DNA from 4 places in the Proteus vulgaris genome. Region 4 is predicted to be linked to each of the others. Evidence: predicted binding sites of a transcription regulator. Region 4 holds the regulator's gene; each other region holds the start of a gene.
What was found. The regulator Fur, encoded in region 4, represses iron uptake genes when iron is present. The targets are predictions, from matches to a motif close to ATAATAATGAGAACNACTATCAA.
Positions count from the first base shown of each region.

Region 1 (4,212 bases), 990 kb from region 4:
AGCACAATAGTTAACCCAGAATCTGAAATACGCAGTGAGGGGATTGATAAAATAGTACGTCCACCGCGATCCATTTGAATATTTGAGAGTTCAAACATGGTCACTCATTTATAAAATAATATTCCCCCATTTATTGTACGATGAGCAATAAATGGAGGAATAAGAAAAATTTACCAGCGATATTTAGCATTCAATAAAACAGAACGGGATTGACCGTAATAACAGTAATAATCACAACCAGAGAGATATTCTTTATCAAGAATATTGTTGATATTTAACTGTAATTGCCACTGTGTATTGACGTTATAGATTGCAGCCATATCCCATAATGTTGCACTTGGTACAGTTAAATCACTACTCTTAGGATTATCTTTAGATTTACCTAAATAACGAACACCTGTTCCTAAGGTTAAATCTTGAGTTCCAGTAATTGGAATAGTGTAGTTACCCCAAGCAGATGCGGTATGTTTAGGAATTAAACCTGCTTGTTGTTTACCTTTATTACCTGTGTCATCAGTTTGCATATCGGTATAGGTATAATTGGCTTTTAATGCAAAACGTTCCGTTAATTGCATTTCACTTGTTACTTCAACACCTTTTGATGTCACTTTACCAGTTTGTGTTGAAACAGAAGTCGTTGGGTTTGCTACAAGAGCATTTTTTTGTGTGATATCAAACCAGGCAATATTAAAGTAACCATCCATAAAATCAGGTGTGTACTTTATCCCTGCCTCAATTTGATCGCCTTTTAACGGTTTATACAGATCTTTCGTCGCAGGGTCGATAGTGCTCATCACCTCAAAAGACTCAGAATAGCTCACATAAGGAGAGAGACCATTATCGGCTAGATACATTAATCCTGCATTGAGGCTAAACTCACTATCGGTACGTGATTTGTCCTCATTTTTTGTTTGTGCTTTATTTTCTGTTTTTACCCAATCTTGACGTACACCGGCTACTGCAACCCAGCGACTATCAAATTTGGTTTGATACTGTGAATAAAGGCTATATTGTGTTTTGTCGATGGTGCGATTGACATTATTAGCAGGATCAAGAGGAATATATTTACCGTAAACAGGGTTCCACGGATTAATCGTACCAAAATTGTAATTATCTTGTTCATCACCTTTAGTTTGGTGATATTGCAATTCAGCACCCGCTAATAATGTATGCTCGAAATTATCTGTATCCCATTCACCAACAACATTATTATCAAAAGAGATACTTTGGTTTTTACCATCACGGAAAACGATGCCACGATTCAGTTCTGTTGCGGTAATATCTGAATTAGGGAAGGCATAAACGCTACGCAATAACAGATCGTTATAATCATAATTTAGACGTTGAGAAAAACGCCAAACATCATTGATATTACTTTCTAATAAATAACCCGCTGAAATTTGAGTACGTTTATACTTATCGTAACCTGGTTCACCTAAATTTGTTGAAGGCTTAATTTTACCAAAAGGAGATGAAATCAAAGTGCCTGCGGCAGGAAAGAACGGGTTAGTTGGTGTGCCATCATCATGCAAATAAGTTGCCATAAACGTCAATGATGTATCGTCAGTCAAGTTAATCGCAACACTTGGTGCCAGATAAATACGCTCACTATCTGTGTGAGATAATTCTCCGTCTGATTTTTTCATTAACCCAACAAGGCGATAGCGCACACGTTTATCATCCGTGGCACTTGAAACATCAAAACCTAACCCACGTTGATCATTATTTCCAACTTCAAGAAATACTTCATTTTGGGGTTTAAAGCTGGGTTTCTTTTGTACTACGTTAACAGCACCACCAGGTGTAGATTCACCAAATAATACAGCTGAAGCACCTTTTACAACTTCAATTTGTTCAAAACCATAAGGTTCAAGTAGCCATGTATAATAACCATCACGAAAGAGACGACTGTTATCTAAATACGTTGCAGCTTCAAAACCGCGCACACGAAGCCAGTCAGTATCGTTATCGGCACCAAAGGGTTGAGAAACGACACCTGACGTATAACGTAAAGCTTCATCAAGTTTTTGAGGCGCATGTATTTCGAGATCTTTTTGAGAAATGACAGAAACGGATTTAGGCGTTTCTTGCAAACTAGTATTTACTTTTAATGCTTGAGCACTAACGACAAGCTTTTCTACTTGTTCTGTCTTTACTGCTTCTTCTGCAAAAGCCTGTGTAGCCAAAACAAAAGGAAGGGTGGCAGAACAGAGCAATGCCACCGGTTTTAATTTAAATGCATAAAGATTAATCACAATAAGCCACCGAATAATAATGATTACTATTAGCACTATTATTCATGCAATCGATACTAAGGTAAATTAATTTATGCAAAAATGTCTATAAATAATAATTTTTTAGATTAATTAACTGGTTGTATCAATCCAAGCAAGGCGACCACCGACAGAAGTGCTGCGATGTGATGCATTGTGGCTTAAACACAAAGTTCGCATACCTGCAGCTTGTTGTGAATACCAAGCCCCTCCGCGCATTAAAGAGCGTTGACCATAATTTCGTAAATAAACCTGATCATTGTCCTGTTGGTTTATTGCTGGATATAATCCTAATTCTTTAAATAATGTAGGTATTTCAATACTATTTTCTGCTGTTATTGCATTAAAATCACCATCCATTAATCCCGCAGGATAACCATTATCTGTTGGTGTGCCGTTATAGTGTTTTATTGAAGTTGATAAAATGGGAGTGCCTGCATTTTTGTCACAATGATCTGAAGGGGCATCGTATTTTGCGCTATCGGGATGATTGATGGGCAATAATTGCCCCGTTGATAATGCTATTGAATGCCATTGCTCTGTTACAGAGGGATCACCACAGAATACTGAATCATTATCTTTAATTATCTGTATTTCTCCGGCATTTAATTGCATACCGCTTTGCCATTCCCAAAGGTTGCCACATAAATCACTAATACCAAACTCACTATTATCATGATACCAATTCGACCATTGCGGTCCTGTTATTGTCGTGGGATCACCTGTAGTAAAGTCAGTATCACCAGCTTCTTTACCATCAACGCGATTAACAGATTGCTCTGGATGAAGAAAACTTCGTCCATAATCTGTATTGCCATCTTCAATCATATTGTGGTGGCGACACCACAGCATTAAAGCAGCCCATTCTGCATGGGTACTTAAATGAAATCCCCGCCCTGTATGTTGTGCATATTGCTGAAAACTCAATAAATCTAATAATGTCGCCGGTTTTTGGTTAGGCAAACTTAACAACTCACCTTGATGCAATGAAGCGGGGTAACACGCATAGAAAAATCCATTCTTAACTTTTTCATTTACAATAAATGCAGAGTGAATAGTATCATCAAGATTATCTGATACCTCATTTAATCGAAAATAAGGAACAACGTACATATAGTTAGGTTGGCCTTTTGCTGAGTATAAAATAGTTCTTTTTCCTGCTGACTGTGACTCAACTTTTGCCCGTAAAGGATCGGGTGAATAGATATCAAACATGATTATTCCTTATCTTGATCAAGTAATGTTACCCAATAGCCCGTTTCCCATTTCACAGGTAAAAATTGAGTATGGTAATCATAAAAAATAGTGTCTACATCGAGGTGAGAAAAGCGATCAGGGTGTAGCCATTTAGCCATTTGTAAGATTGCAATAAAACCAAAAGGGCTGTCATAAAATGAATGCCAAAGGGCATATACTTGTTTATTTTTAACCGCATCGAGTGTTTTGTAGGCAAGCCGTTGCATTAAAATTTCAAGTTGCTGTTTTGCCAAATCTAAATTTGCACCAGGCCCTAAGTTAATCCAATCACCTGACGGGTTATAGCCACTCCAATCAGCCCCTGTTAAAAAAATTTTATCGGGTTTGGCATAAATCACCGTTTCTTGGTTCAAAACCCCATAAGTGCCTTTTATATATTCTGAACCTAAGTTTTGCCCACCTGCATTTTGTAGCATTTGTCCCATACTGCCATTGCCATAAGAAAGACAACACTCAGGTGTAAAGCCCGCTGCTCGTTCAAATAACACATTAGGGCGTTTAAATGTTTTTTTTCCTAATTGCTGAGAAATATAAGTGAGTTGTTTTTCACGAAATTGATTCATGGCTTGGCTTTGTGAAATATTACCCAGTAAATTCCCCATAATAGATGTGCTAATTGGCGTGTTATTAAGTGGGTCGATACTCAAATCAAACACCACAACAGGAATATTCGCTTTCGTTA
Region 1 covers NZ_CP090064.1:2,137,743-2,141,954, reverse strand. Annotated here, with positions in the region: gene LW139_RS10530 (ABC transporter ATP-binding protein) at 1-98, opposite strand, end outside; gene LW139_RS10525 (TonB-dependent siderophore receptor) at 171-2,255, opposite strand; gene LW139_RS10520 (SUMF1/EgtB/PvdO family nonheme iron enzyme) at 2,367-3,488, opposite strand; gene LW139_RS10515 (ABC transporter substrate-binding protein) at 3,491-4,212, opposite strand, start outside.
Region 1: a site for Fur is predicted at 2,269-2,291, ahead of LW139_RS10525 (TonB-dependent siderophore receptor). Genes of this name have one in related genera too.

Region 2 (4,212 bases), 760 kb from region 4:
CTAAAAACATTGCCGACAATGCGTTGCTTAAGCACAGGGTATTCGTGTCGTAGTCAAGTAAAACGTATTGATAATATTGAGCTTAAACACCCACTACAGGCGCTATTGGAGATTATGCCATGATATGGAAACGTGAAACGACAATCGAGCATCTTAATCATATTAGCCAAAATAATATGATGAGCCATTTAGGTATTGAATTAACGTGCCTCGGCGATGATTATCTTGAAGGAACAATGCCTGTTGATCATCGTACAAAACAACCTCTAGGTTTGCTGCATGGTGGTGCTTCTGTTGTTTTAGCTGAAACCCTAGGATCGGTTGCTGGGTATCTTTGTACCGAAGGTGAACAGAAAATTGTGGGTTTAGAAATTAACGCTAATCATATTCGTTCAGCCAGAGAAGGTAAGGTGAGAGGGGTATGTAAACCTATTCATTTAGGGCGTTCTCACCAAGTTTGGTCAATAGAAATATTTGATGATGAAGATCGTCAAGTATGTATTTCAAGATTAACCACATCAGTTATTTCTTAAGAAAGTAAAAAATTAAATGCACAAAGTGAAATACTCGCTTTGTGCGTTTTTATTTATAGATAATGAGAAAAAGAATAAAAATAGAGAACAAAAATAGAAATTATTCTTTATTTAGATTTTATTTTTAATGATAATCATTATCTTCATAATAAAAGAAAAGACGCTCACAATGTTAACTATTTCAAAATTCAACACCGCAGCATTATTAATTGCAGGTTTATTACTCACCGGATGTGATAATAATTCTACCTCTAAAACGAGTAATGATGTAAGTAATATTCCAGTACAAACTATTTCTGGTTTTAATATGGCGTATCCCACTTCATTTTCAATGAGCAGAGAAGATACTGAAAACTATTTTAAAATATTGCCTGATAATGTTCAGGACGTTACAACAGAAATGATAGTTTATAAGTCAAAGCCTATTTGCGATTTATCAGAAGTTCGTCTGGTTTATTTTAAAATGGCCGATGCAATGACTTACGATGTGGATGCTGGAGCACAAGGCATCGTTGATAATATTGCGATAATTGATGGTATGAATGAAATTTCTACATCAATAAAGCCATTAACCATTCCGAGTGTTGAAAGCAGACATGTTCTTTTTGAAGGGAATATGGCAAGAGAAAATGTAAGCTATGAAGGTGTTTTAGTGGCAGATCTAAGCACAAATCGCGTTTGGCAATTACAATTTATTAGTACAATAAATAGCCAGTCAAACAAGCAGAAATACAAACAAATTATTGAATGTACAAGAGAACATATTCAAACCATTTCAATTAATAAATAAGTTCAGCAAACACACAATACAATAAGAAGTTATTCCATCAGTGGTGCTATCTTATCCCGCATAACAAGCATAAAAATGAAACGTGTGCACAGTAAACATCATCGTGTAGATACATATTTTTATGCTTTTTTCTCTCGATTTCAGTGATAACATATAAAGTGTATTTATATTGCAACTTATATGCTTATTGTGCGAAATATAATAAAAATTAAAAGTTTTATTTTTTGTTATAAAAAAAGATAAAAGTGATATATTACATAGCGTTAAAAATGAAATTTAACAAATTTAACGCAATAATAGAACAAAAAACATACATTTGCATAATATCCTTTCAAAAGACATGGTTGAAGTGATAAGGGTTATCATTACCATTAGTGTCAGGAAAGATATCAATCTCCTTTCGAAATGAGGTCAGAAATGACAAACAACGTTGAAACTTTTTCTCTTAACGACACAGCTTGGCAAGGCATTGTACTGACGGATAATGCAGCAAAACATATTTGCCATTTAGTTGAGAAAAACCCTGAAAAACAGGGGCTTTCCTTAAATATCAAACCCTCTGGTTGTACTGGGTATGGTTATGTTATTGAACTCGCTACAGGCCCAAATGAAGATGATATTGTGTATGAACATAATGGTGCAAAACTGTTTGTTTCATTAAAAGCAATGCCATTCATCGATGGGCTTGTTGTTGATTATGTTCGTGAAGGACTTAATCAAATGTTTAAATTTAATAATCCTAAAGCTCAAAACGTCTGCGGATGTGGTGAGAGCTTTGGGGTATAACATAGTGAAGTCAGATTATGTCTCAGAGCAATGTTGAAATTGGTGATGAAGTTCAGGGATGGCTAAGCGATCACCACTATAAAGAAGGTTTTTATACCGATATATCAACCGATACCTTAGAAAAAGGATTAAATGAAGCGGTTGTACGTGCAATATCGGCAAAAAGAAACGAGCCAGAGTGGATGCTGGAATTTCGTTTAGATGCTTATCGCCATTGGTTAGAAATGGAAGAGCCGCATTGGCTAAAAGCAGATTATCCATCGCTTAATTATCAAGATTATAGCTACTATTCTGCACCTTCTTGCAGTTCATGTTGTGCTAACGGTAGTTGTGCTGGTGGTGCAAATGAAGCAGTAACTAGTGATAAACAAGCTGCGCAAGATTATTTAACTAAAGAAGTTGAAGATGCCTTTAACCAACTGGGTGTCCCCGTAAGAGAAGGGCAAGCGGTTGCGGTTGATGCGATTTTTGACTCTGTTTCAGTTTCAACAACATATCGTGAAGAGCTTGCTGAACATGGCATTATTTTCTGCTCATTTAGCGAAGCTATTCAAGAATATCCTGATTTAGTACGTCAATATTTAGGCACCGTTGTATCAAGCCATGATAACTACTTTGCCGCACTAAATGCCGCAGTCGCGTCTGATGGAACTTTTGTCTATATTCCAAAAGGGGTACGTTGCCCAATGGAGTTATCGACTTATTTCCGTATTAATGCGGCTCAAACAGGTCAATTTGAACGAACTATTCTGGTCGCTGATGAAGGCAGTTATGTCAGTTATATCGAAGGTTGTTCAGCGCCGGTTCGTGACAGTTATCAACTTCACGCCGCTGTGGTTGAAGTCATTATCCATAAAGATGCTGAAGTAAAATATTCTACTGTACAAAACTGGTTCTCTGGTGGCGATAGTGAAGGTGGCATCCTTAACTTTGTAACTAAGCGCGCTATCTGTGAAGGCGAAAACGCCAAGATGTCGTGGACACAGTCAGAAACAGGTTCTGCAATCACTTGGAAATACCCAAGCGTGATTTTAAAAGGGGATAATTCTACTGCTGAATTTTTCTCGGTTGCTCTAACTAATGGCAATCAACAAGCAGATACCGGTACTAAGATGATCCATATTGGCAAAAATACCAAATCAACCATTATCTCTAAAGGTATTTCTGCGGGTAAAAGTCAAAATAGTTACCGTGGACTTGTGAAAGTTCTCCCTAGTGCAAAAAATGCCCGTAATTTTACACAATGTGATTCCATGTTAATTGGTACGCAATGTGGCGCACATACTTTCCCATATGTTGAGGTAATGAATAACTCAGCACAGCTTGAACACGAAGCGACAACGTCACGTATTGGTGAAGATCAACTGTTTTATTGTCGTCAGCGTGGATTAAGTGAAGATGATGCAATCTCAATGATTGTAAACGGATTTTGTAAAGACGTGTTCTCAGAATTACCGCTGGAATTTGCTGTAGAAGCACAAAAATTATTAGCAATCAGCTTAGAACATAGCGTTGGTTAAGTATTAATCAAATTCTGGGTGTAACGATACCGAAGGCATATATTATGTTAGATATTAAAAATTTACATGTCAGTGTTGAAGGCAATGAAATCCTGAAAGGACTAGATTTGCAAGTTCGTGCAGGTGAAGTTCATGCGATTATGGGGCCAAATGGTTCAGGTAAAAGTACCTTATCTGCAACACTTGCTGGTCGTGAAGAATATGAAGTAGATGAAGGTTCTATTACTTTCAAAAATAAAGATTTATTAGAATTAGAACCTGAAGATCGCGCAGGCGAAGGTATTTTTATGGCATTTCAATATCCTGTTGAAATACCCGGTGTTAGTAATCAGTTTTTCTTACAATCTTCAGTGAATGCAGTAAGAGAATATCGTGGGCAAGAGCCGTTAGATCGCTTTGATTTTGAAGATTTTATTGAAGATAAAATCAAATTACTGGATATGCCTCAAGATTTGTTAACACGTTCTGTTAACGTGGGATTTTCAGGTGGTGAGAAAAAACGTAACGATATTTTGCAAATGGCCGCACTAGAGCCTGAACTATGCATTTTAGATGAGACCGACTCAGGACTTGATATTGATGC
Region 2 covers NZ_CP090064.1:1,914,086-1,918,297, forward strand. Annotated here, with positions in the region: gene ydiJ (D-2-hydroxyglutarate dehydrogenase YdiJ) at 1-123, shown strand, start outside; gene LW139_RS09400 (hotdog fold thioesterase) at 120-533, shown strand; gene LW139_RS09405 (hypothetical protein) at 703-1,323, shown strand; gene sufA (Fe-S cluster assembly scaffold SufA) at 1,741-2,109, shown strand; gene sufB (Fe-S cluster assembly protein SufB) at 2,127-3,629, shown strand; gene sufC (Fe-S cluster assembly ATPase SufC) at 3,674-4,212, shown strand, end outside.
Region 2: a site for Fur is predicted at 1,673-1,695, ahead of sufA (Fe-S cluster assembly scaffold SufA). Genes of this name have one in related genera too.

Region 3 (4,212 bases), 450 kb from region 4:
ATGTATATTCGTTTTTGGAATAAGCTAATACCCTAGCGTAAAATCGCTATAAAATTAAATACATATCGATATACAGTTACATTCAAAAGATAAGATCATTAATAATTACTAATTAGTAATCATTCGGGATAATTACATTGAGTTATTTTATAACATATCGAGTTTATAATGAAATTAACCTAAATAAATTTTCATGTTAAATCCATGTTGTTATTGTGGATAAAAAAAGCACAAATTATCGATAAAAAATCCCCAAATAAAGCATATTTCGTTTTTTTGTGAGAATAGATAAAAAAAGTGGTCATAAATCTAAAAAATAGAAAAGCTCTTTGTTAACTGTTTGTAGTTTTCAATCAGACAAAGATCTTATAAAGAATAGGAGATAAAGAAAAAGATAAAAGCAAAGCACATCCCCTATTTAGGAACGATAAGAACGATAGGAACGATAAGAACGATAGGAACGATAGGAACGGATAGGAACGGATAGGAATAATGATAACAACCGAATCAGTCAATAAAATAAAAAGCCATAACACCGAAATGTTATGGCCTTTAAATTTATTAAAATAATAAAATGCTATGTGTAGTTCTCTGCCTTTCACGTTTTATTTTACTCACCGCTTATCAAAAATAAGAAGTGGTTTGAATAAGTAAATAAAATCTACTTACCAGAAATTGGAATGACTGAAAACAACGGTCTACCTGGTGCAATAAAAAAATAAGTATCCAAATACGGATAACTTAGATAATAAACAAATTAGGCGTTCTTGCACGTTACAAAATGTTTCAATTTGTAACGTGGGTGCATTATATCCAATAAGATTTTTTGCGCAAGCATTTTTACACTTAAATCAAATTCACATAAAAACATTACCAATCATATGGTTATAGAAAAATTTAACTTAAAAAACAAAATATCAACAAATCAAAAAGTGAAAAAAAATGAAGAGTTAATGAATATTAATGTAAGGTAAGTTGAAATAATAATATCTACTTAGCATTAATTGATTCAGCACGGTATTACCAAGTAAACTTAATTAATTATTTATTCTTAAAGTTAACCTACCTATTATTAATATTATTTAAGACTAAAGCTAAATTTTATTCTAACTCAATTTTATTAATTATCTCATTAATAACAAAAAACAATAAAAAAATATAAGTATGATTTTTTGCACAATAAAAAAGCACCTTATTCATCATTTTACAACGACAAATAAAGTGCTTTTAAAATAGCGTAATAATACTTAGTTGAATAGCGTATTTCTAAACTTTAACCGCCTGTAGAGACTGTTTCCATCCCTACTAATCCAACTTTGAGATACCCTGCCTTTCTTAACGAATCCATTGCAGCCATTAACGTTTCATAATCAACGCTTTTATCTGCTTGGAAAAAGATGGTGGTCTCTTTATTTGCTTGTGTCATCGTATCTAACACATTAGCCATCGTTTCATGCGTGACCATTTCTTCACCAATGAAAATTTGCTTATCAGACTTAATGGTCAAATAAACAGGCTTTTCAGGGCGTGGCTGTGGTTTTGCACTTGAAGCGGGTAAATTTACTTTTATATCAACGGTAGCTAAAGGCGCGGCTACCATAAAGATAATGAGCAGAACCAACATGACATCAATAAAAGGCGTCACATTGATATCATGTAATTCATTATCATCACCTGAATCATCACCAAGACGCATTGCCATAATTCATTACCTTGCTTTGCTGTTTTCGATATCTAAGTCACGGCTAACTAATGTCACCACACCTGTTGCAATATCACCAATTTCACCACGATAACCTGCGATCATACGAGCAAAAATATTATAAATGATAACTGCTGGGATAGCGGCAATCAGACCAATCGCAGTCGCTAATAAGGCTTCTGCAATCCCCGGAGCAACAACCGCTAAGTTAGTCGTTTGAGAATGTGCAATACCAATAAAGCTGTTCATAATTCCCCAAACCGTACCAAAAAGACCGATAAATGGAGAAATTGCACCGATAGTGGCTAAGTAGCCATTACCACGGCCTAATTCACGAACAATGGCAGCAACTCGACGTTCCATACGCATTTCAACACGTTCTTTAATGCCTGATGCCACTTTACTTTCTTGAGAGTAAGTACGCTCTAATTCAGCATCATTAAAGAAATCAGCAGTCGCGCTCTTATTACCAAATTTTTTGCTAATGGTTAAAGCATCATTAAGTGATTTAGCATCAACTAATTGCGCTGTTTCATTTCTTAATCGACGACGTAATGAGAGTAAATAGCTTCCTTTGGCGAAAAATAACGCCCACGTCACAATAGAAGCTAACAGTAAGCCAATCATGACACTTTTAACGACTAAGTCGGCATTACGATACATGCCCATTACAGATAAATCTTCTGCAAATCCACCACCAGCAACCATTTCTGGCTCTACTGCTGGTGATGTATTTTCTGTCGCAGACGGGGTATTTTCCGTGTTTTCTGCGTTTTCAACCGTTGCAGGTAAAGTATTTTCACCCTCAGGCTTAGCAGGTTCAGAACCTGGTACTTTAGCCTCATTGCTGGTATTCGCAGATGAGCCTGTTGTTGGTGTTGCGGTTGTAGCAGTTCCCTGTGTAGAAGCTGTTGAAGAAACGGCAGCAGTAGTTGGCTGTTCAGTTGGTGTGGCAGGAGTCGTATCCGCAAAAGCAGAGCCTGTCAGACCGATTGCCAATAGAATAGAAGCTGTCAAATTACGCATCAGTTGGCCTTTTACTCTCTTTTTTATCTATTTATTTATTCAGCAATGACGTTTTCCGTCACTACTTACCCAAAATCGTTCGCTTACAATCATCCTGTTTGCCATCAGGAAAGAGAAAACGCTCAAATGATATCAAACATGAAGCATTTTGATAGTAATTATCATTACTATTTGGCTATTTTTTTTTCATTTGTCGATTTTTAAGACAAATTATCGTTATTTCACGTAACGTGAAATTTTATCAACTACATCGATCGCCTTTTGTACTTATCCAAAAAATGAATTAACGTGAAGTAAACACACCATCAATTAAAAGAAGGTATTAAGGATGACGCTAAAAAAACAAGAAACCTCACTCCTCCTTTCTGGACGAGCTAAAAAATATTCCCTCGGCGCAGTAAATCCAATTATACAACGTACTTCATCTGTTATTTTTGATTCAGTTGCACAAAAACGTGAAGCAACTAAAAAACGTGCTGAGGGTACACTTTTTTATGGGCGTCGAGGTACTACCACTCATTTTGCCTTACAAGAAGCCCTAACTGAATTAGAACAAGGTGCAGGTTGTGCACTTTTTCCTTCAGGTGCAGCAGCTATTACGCAGTCTATACTCGCGTTTGTTGAGCAAGACTCTCATATTCTTGTGACTGGATCAGCTTACGATCCAACGCAAAACTTTTGTGATCACCTCTTACGTAAGTTTTCAGTCACAACAACCTATTTTGATCCATTAATAGGTAAAAACATCAGTCAACTACTGCGACCTGAAACAAAAATTGTTTTTCTTGAATCCCCCGGTTCAATTACGATGGAAATTCAAGATCTACAAGGAATAGTCAGCTCCGTTCGCCAATATAATCCTGAAATCATTATTATGATTGATAACACTTGGGCGGCAGGATTGCTGCTTAAACCACTTACTTTTGGTGTCGATATTTCAATCCAATCTGCCACAAAATATATTAATGGCCACTCTGATGGCATGTTAGGCTTTGCTGTAGCGAATGAACGTTGTTGGGAACAATTACGAGAAAATGCCTATCTATTAGGTCAATGTGTTGATCCTGATACTGCTTATATGGCAGCAAGAGGATTAAGAACATTACCAGTGAGAATGAAGCAACATGAGCAAAGCGCATTGGAAGTTGCTCGTTGGCTAAAACAACATCCATTAGTTGATAACGTTTATCACCCTGCGCTAGCCTCTTGTCCAGGACATGAATATTTCCAGCGTGATTTCACAGGTAGTAACGGATTATTCTCTTTTAGTTTGAAGAAAGCTCTCTCACCTGAAGAATTTGCGATTTTTTTAGATAATTTTTCATTATTTAAAATGGCTTTCTCATGGGGAGGATTTGAATCTTTAATTTTAGGCTATCAACCTAATGACATTAAAGCGATGCGCCAATATGAAACACAACCTACATTTACTGGCACATTATTCCGTGTTCATATTGGATTAGAAAATGTAGATGATTTAATTG
Region 3 covers NZ_CP090064.1:699,293-703,504, reverse strand. Annotated here, with positions in the region: gene exbD (TonB system transport protein ExbD) at 1,274-1,702, opposite strand; gene exbB (tonB-system energizer ExbB) at 1,709-2,728, opposite strand; gene metC (cystathionine beta-lyase) at 3,057-4,212, shown strand, end outside.
Region 3: a site for Fur is predicted at 2,877-2,899, ahead of exbB (tonB-system energizer ExbB). Genes of this name have one in related genera too.

Region 4 (4,212 bases):
AACGAATATCAGCTATCTTCACTCTTTCGGCGCCAAATATGATTTTAAAAACAGCCTTGTGTTAGAAGCTGCATTTGGTCAGGCTGATGGTTATATCGATCAGTATTTTGGTAAAGTTTCTTATGATTTCCCAATTGCTGACAATGCATTAAGAACGTCTTACCAATTCTACGGTGCTAAAGATAAAGTGACCGGTGGTGGCGTTAATGATGTTTATGATGGGCTGGCATGGTTACAAGCACTGACTTTTGGTTATACCTACAATGTATTTGACTTCAAAGTAGAAGGAACATGGGTTAAAGCTGAAGGTAATCAAGGTTATTTCTTACAACGTATGACTCCGGGTTGGGCGACATCAAATGGTCGTCTTGATGTGTGGTGGGATGGTCGTTCTGACTTTAACGCCAACGGTGAAAAAGCACTTTATGCGGGTGTAATGTACGACCTGAAAAATTGGGATCTATCTGGCTGGGCGGTAGGTACTTCTTATGTTTATGCATGGGATGCTAAACCAAGTGGTAAAGCCATTTATGATCAAGGTCAGCGCATCAGAGAAAGTGCGTGGAATGCGGATATTATGTATACGGTTCAAGAAGGTCGCGCTAAAGGGACACTCTTTAAGCTTCATTATACCCGTTATGATAACCATTCCGATATCCCAAGTTATGAAGGTGGTTTTGGTAATATCTTCCAAGATGAAAAAGACGTTAAATTTAACGTAATTATGCCATTTACTATTTTCTAATATCAGAGTGAGGATAAAGTGTATTAATTGCACTTTATCCTGAATAAAAATAAAAAGCTAAATACGATTACGATAAGTAAAAATAACTAATAGAAAGAGTAGGGATAAATTAAAAAGAATAAATATTATTCTCAAAAATTAGCCTCGTTAATAAAGTGAAGTTGTCAGCAGTAGTAAAAAGTAGAAGTAAAGTCGTCATGTCATGTTATGTCGTCTGAGATAAATGTGAGTGGGTTATGTTTATCTCTTGAGCTTCAGTTATTTCGCAAAATTTGCGTAAGGTATTTACCCTAAAAGGCAGTCAGAGTGGGTATCGTAGTGGGGGGTAAATACCTTTATTTTTAAATCCTTTCTTTTTCGTCCTTTTCATCCTTGTGCGTTTTTTCATTCTATGGCAAATTTCTTCTCATTCATTTTATCTCTCCTTAATTTATTATTCTGCATTGAATACTATTTAATAATGCACGTTTTCAGGAAGAAGCATGTTAAAGCGATTGGATGATTTTTTATTAGAACCACCATTGAAGCCTTTTAAAGGTATAAAACGATTTATTGTTGAATTTCTTTTTTTTGGTGTGAAAGAAGCGCGTTCTTGTTTATTTGCGGGATTTTTCTTTTTTATTTTATTTGTAACACCAAGTAAAGGAATATTAGGGATACCTCGTTATGACGTTTTACTTATTCTCGCTATTGCTTTCCAATTATGGATGGTATGGGGAAAACTCGAAACATGGGATGAATTAAAAGCGATCTGTTTTTTCCACATTGTTGGTTTTGTGATGGAATTATTTAAAACATCAGCGGCAATTGGATCGTGGAAATACCCTGATTTTGCTTACACTAAATTGTGGGAAGTCCCTTTATTTACAGGGTTTATGTATTCCGCGGTAGGAAGTTATTTAATTCAAGCATGGCGTTTTTTAAAAGTACGAATTGAACATTATCCACCTTATTGGATGGCAACTTTGGTTGCGCTCGCTATCTATATTAATTTCTTTTCTCATCACTTTATCGGTGATTATCGCTGGTATTTAACTGCCTTTATTTTAGGTCTTTATGCCCGTAGTGTGGTTTATTTTACGCCTTATGATACAGAGCGAAAAATGCCACTATTATTGGCTTTTGTTCTGATAGGTTTCTTTATTTGGCTTGCTGAGAATTTCGGTACATTTTTTGGCGTATGGCAATATCCTAACCAAATTGGTGCTTGGTCTGCTGTACATGCAGGAAAATGGGGCTCTTGGTCACTGTTAGTCATTGTTACATTTACTATCGTGGTTCATTTAAAACATATTAAACACAGTATCAGTGTGGCTAAGTAGAGTTATCCTCGGATTTTAGGCAATAAAAAGGAACTGTAGACAGTTCCTTTTTTTTACTGAGAGATTATCCAGAATGAATTATTTCTCATCATGTGCGTGGCTATCTTCTTTACAATTGCCTTCAGCACAGTGGCCATATAAATAAAGGCTATGATTGGAAAGCTTGATACCATGACGTTCAGCGATGTTTCTTTGGCGCACTTCAATCGCATCATCTGTAAACTCGATAACTTTACCACAATCAAGACAAATTAAATGATCGTGATGGTGTTGTTGAGTTAATTCAAATACTGATTTACCACCTTCAAAATTATGTCGGGTAACAATACCAGCATCGTCAAATTGGTTTAAGACGCGATACACGGTTGCCAGACCAATCTCTTCACCGATATCGATGAGTTTTTTATAGAGATCTTCAGCACTGACATGATGGCACTCAGGATCCTGGAGCACTTCCAAGATCTTTAAGCGAGGAAGTGTAACTTTTAACCCAGCATTTTTTAACGCTTTATTATTGTCGGTCATGCGGATTTAATCCTGTTGCTAATGGTGAATTTAATTTTTGTGCTCACTAATAGGGTTGATTCATTAACACTCGGGTGAATAAATAACCTTATTGATTATAGGCATGATATTTAAAAATAAACACCCCTACCTATCACACTATCTTAGCACACCATTGAATAATTATCATTCTCAATATTGAGTATTTATTTATCCCAGAATTTCATCTAGGCTCATTTCTTCTTTGATTTGAGCAACCCAAGCATCAACACGCTCTTCGGTTAATTCTGGTTGACGGTCTTCGTCAATCGCAAGGCCGATAAAGTGATTATCATCTGCAAGCCCTTTAGAGGCTTCAAAATGGTAACCTTCTGTTGGCCAGTGACCCACAATGACAGCACCACGAGGTTCAATAATATCGCGGATTGTGCCCATTGCATCACAGAAGTATTCTGCATAGTCCTCTTGGTCGCCACAACCGAACAGTGCAACCAGCTTACCGTCAAAATTAATATCTTCTAGTGTTGGGAAAAAGTCATCCCAATCGCATTGTGCTTCACCATAATACCAAGTAGGAATACCTAGTAACAGAATATCAAATGCTTCGATATCTTCTTTACTGGATTTTGCGATATCATGAACTTCGGCATTATCAGCCCCCAGTCTTTCTTGAAGCATTTTGGCAATATTTTCAGTGTTGCCGGTATCACTGCCGAAGAATATACCTATGATTGCCATAAAGTGAGATAACCTCTTTTATTCTATATTCGTTATACTTCAAATTGTTGCGTTGTTGGCTACGTTAATTCGTACTAATTACATACTTTGTATGTACCAGTAACGCCTTTACTTACCACCTAGCCACACTTCAAAATAGTTAGAGTATATTTGTCTGTGTTTGAACAATTACTAGTGAAAAATAAACATCTTGTTTTCATAATAGAAAACTAAAAAACGTATTTTGACGAAAATAGCAGTGTAATTCTGTCGAATTTGTGTGGTTTAGCTGCTAGCTATTCTCATTTTGATGTATTTTCAAGGCGTGATTTTGCGCCAATTGTTCTAGTAATATTTCTTCAATAAGCTCGCTACGGCTAACATTTCTTGCAGTCGCCAACTCATTAAGTGCATTCACAGCGTCCTCATTTAATTTCAACTCAACTCGACGTAAACCATTGACTCTGTCTCGTCTTAATTGGTTGCGTTTATTAATTCTAAGCTGTTCATCCCGAGAAAGCGGGTTTGTTTTAGGTCGCCCAGGTCTGCGTTCATCTGCGAACAAATCCAGTGTGGTGCGATCAGTTTGTTCTTTTGCCATAAATTTTGCTGTGAAAGGGCGTATACCAATGACTAAATTGCGAAACGCCCAATAATACCCCACATAGTGGCGTCCTGCCACTGCTTCCTGAGTTTAACCTATTGTCATTTGGTCTTTTTATCGACAGATTGCGTGATTAAGTACAATAATTATACATTCAGCTAAATTATTACTTTCTTAATGGCGTCACTTTAGGCAATAAATTAAGCTTTGGATAAAAAACGACGAATAGCGTTAATAACAGTGCTAGGCTTTTCTGAATGTACCCAGTGTCCAGTATTTGCTACGACAAAAGCGCTAGCTTGCGGAAATTGGCGTGCAAT
Region 4 covers NZ_CP090064.1:1,151,406-1,155,617, forward strand. Annotated here, with positions in the region: gene chiP (chitoporin ChiP) at 1-745, shown strand, start outside; gene LW139_RS05475 (DUF817 domain-containing protein) at 1,228-2,067, shown strand; gene fur (ferric iron uptake transcriptional regulator) at 2,146-2,592, opposite strand; gene fldA (flavodoxin FldA) at 2,782-3,309, opposite strand; gene ybfE (LexA regulated protein) at 3,581-3,889, opposite strand; gene ybfF (esterase) at 4,093-4,212, opposite strand, start outside.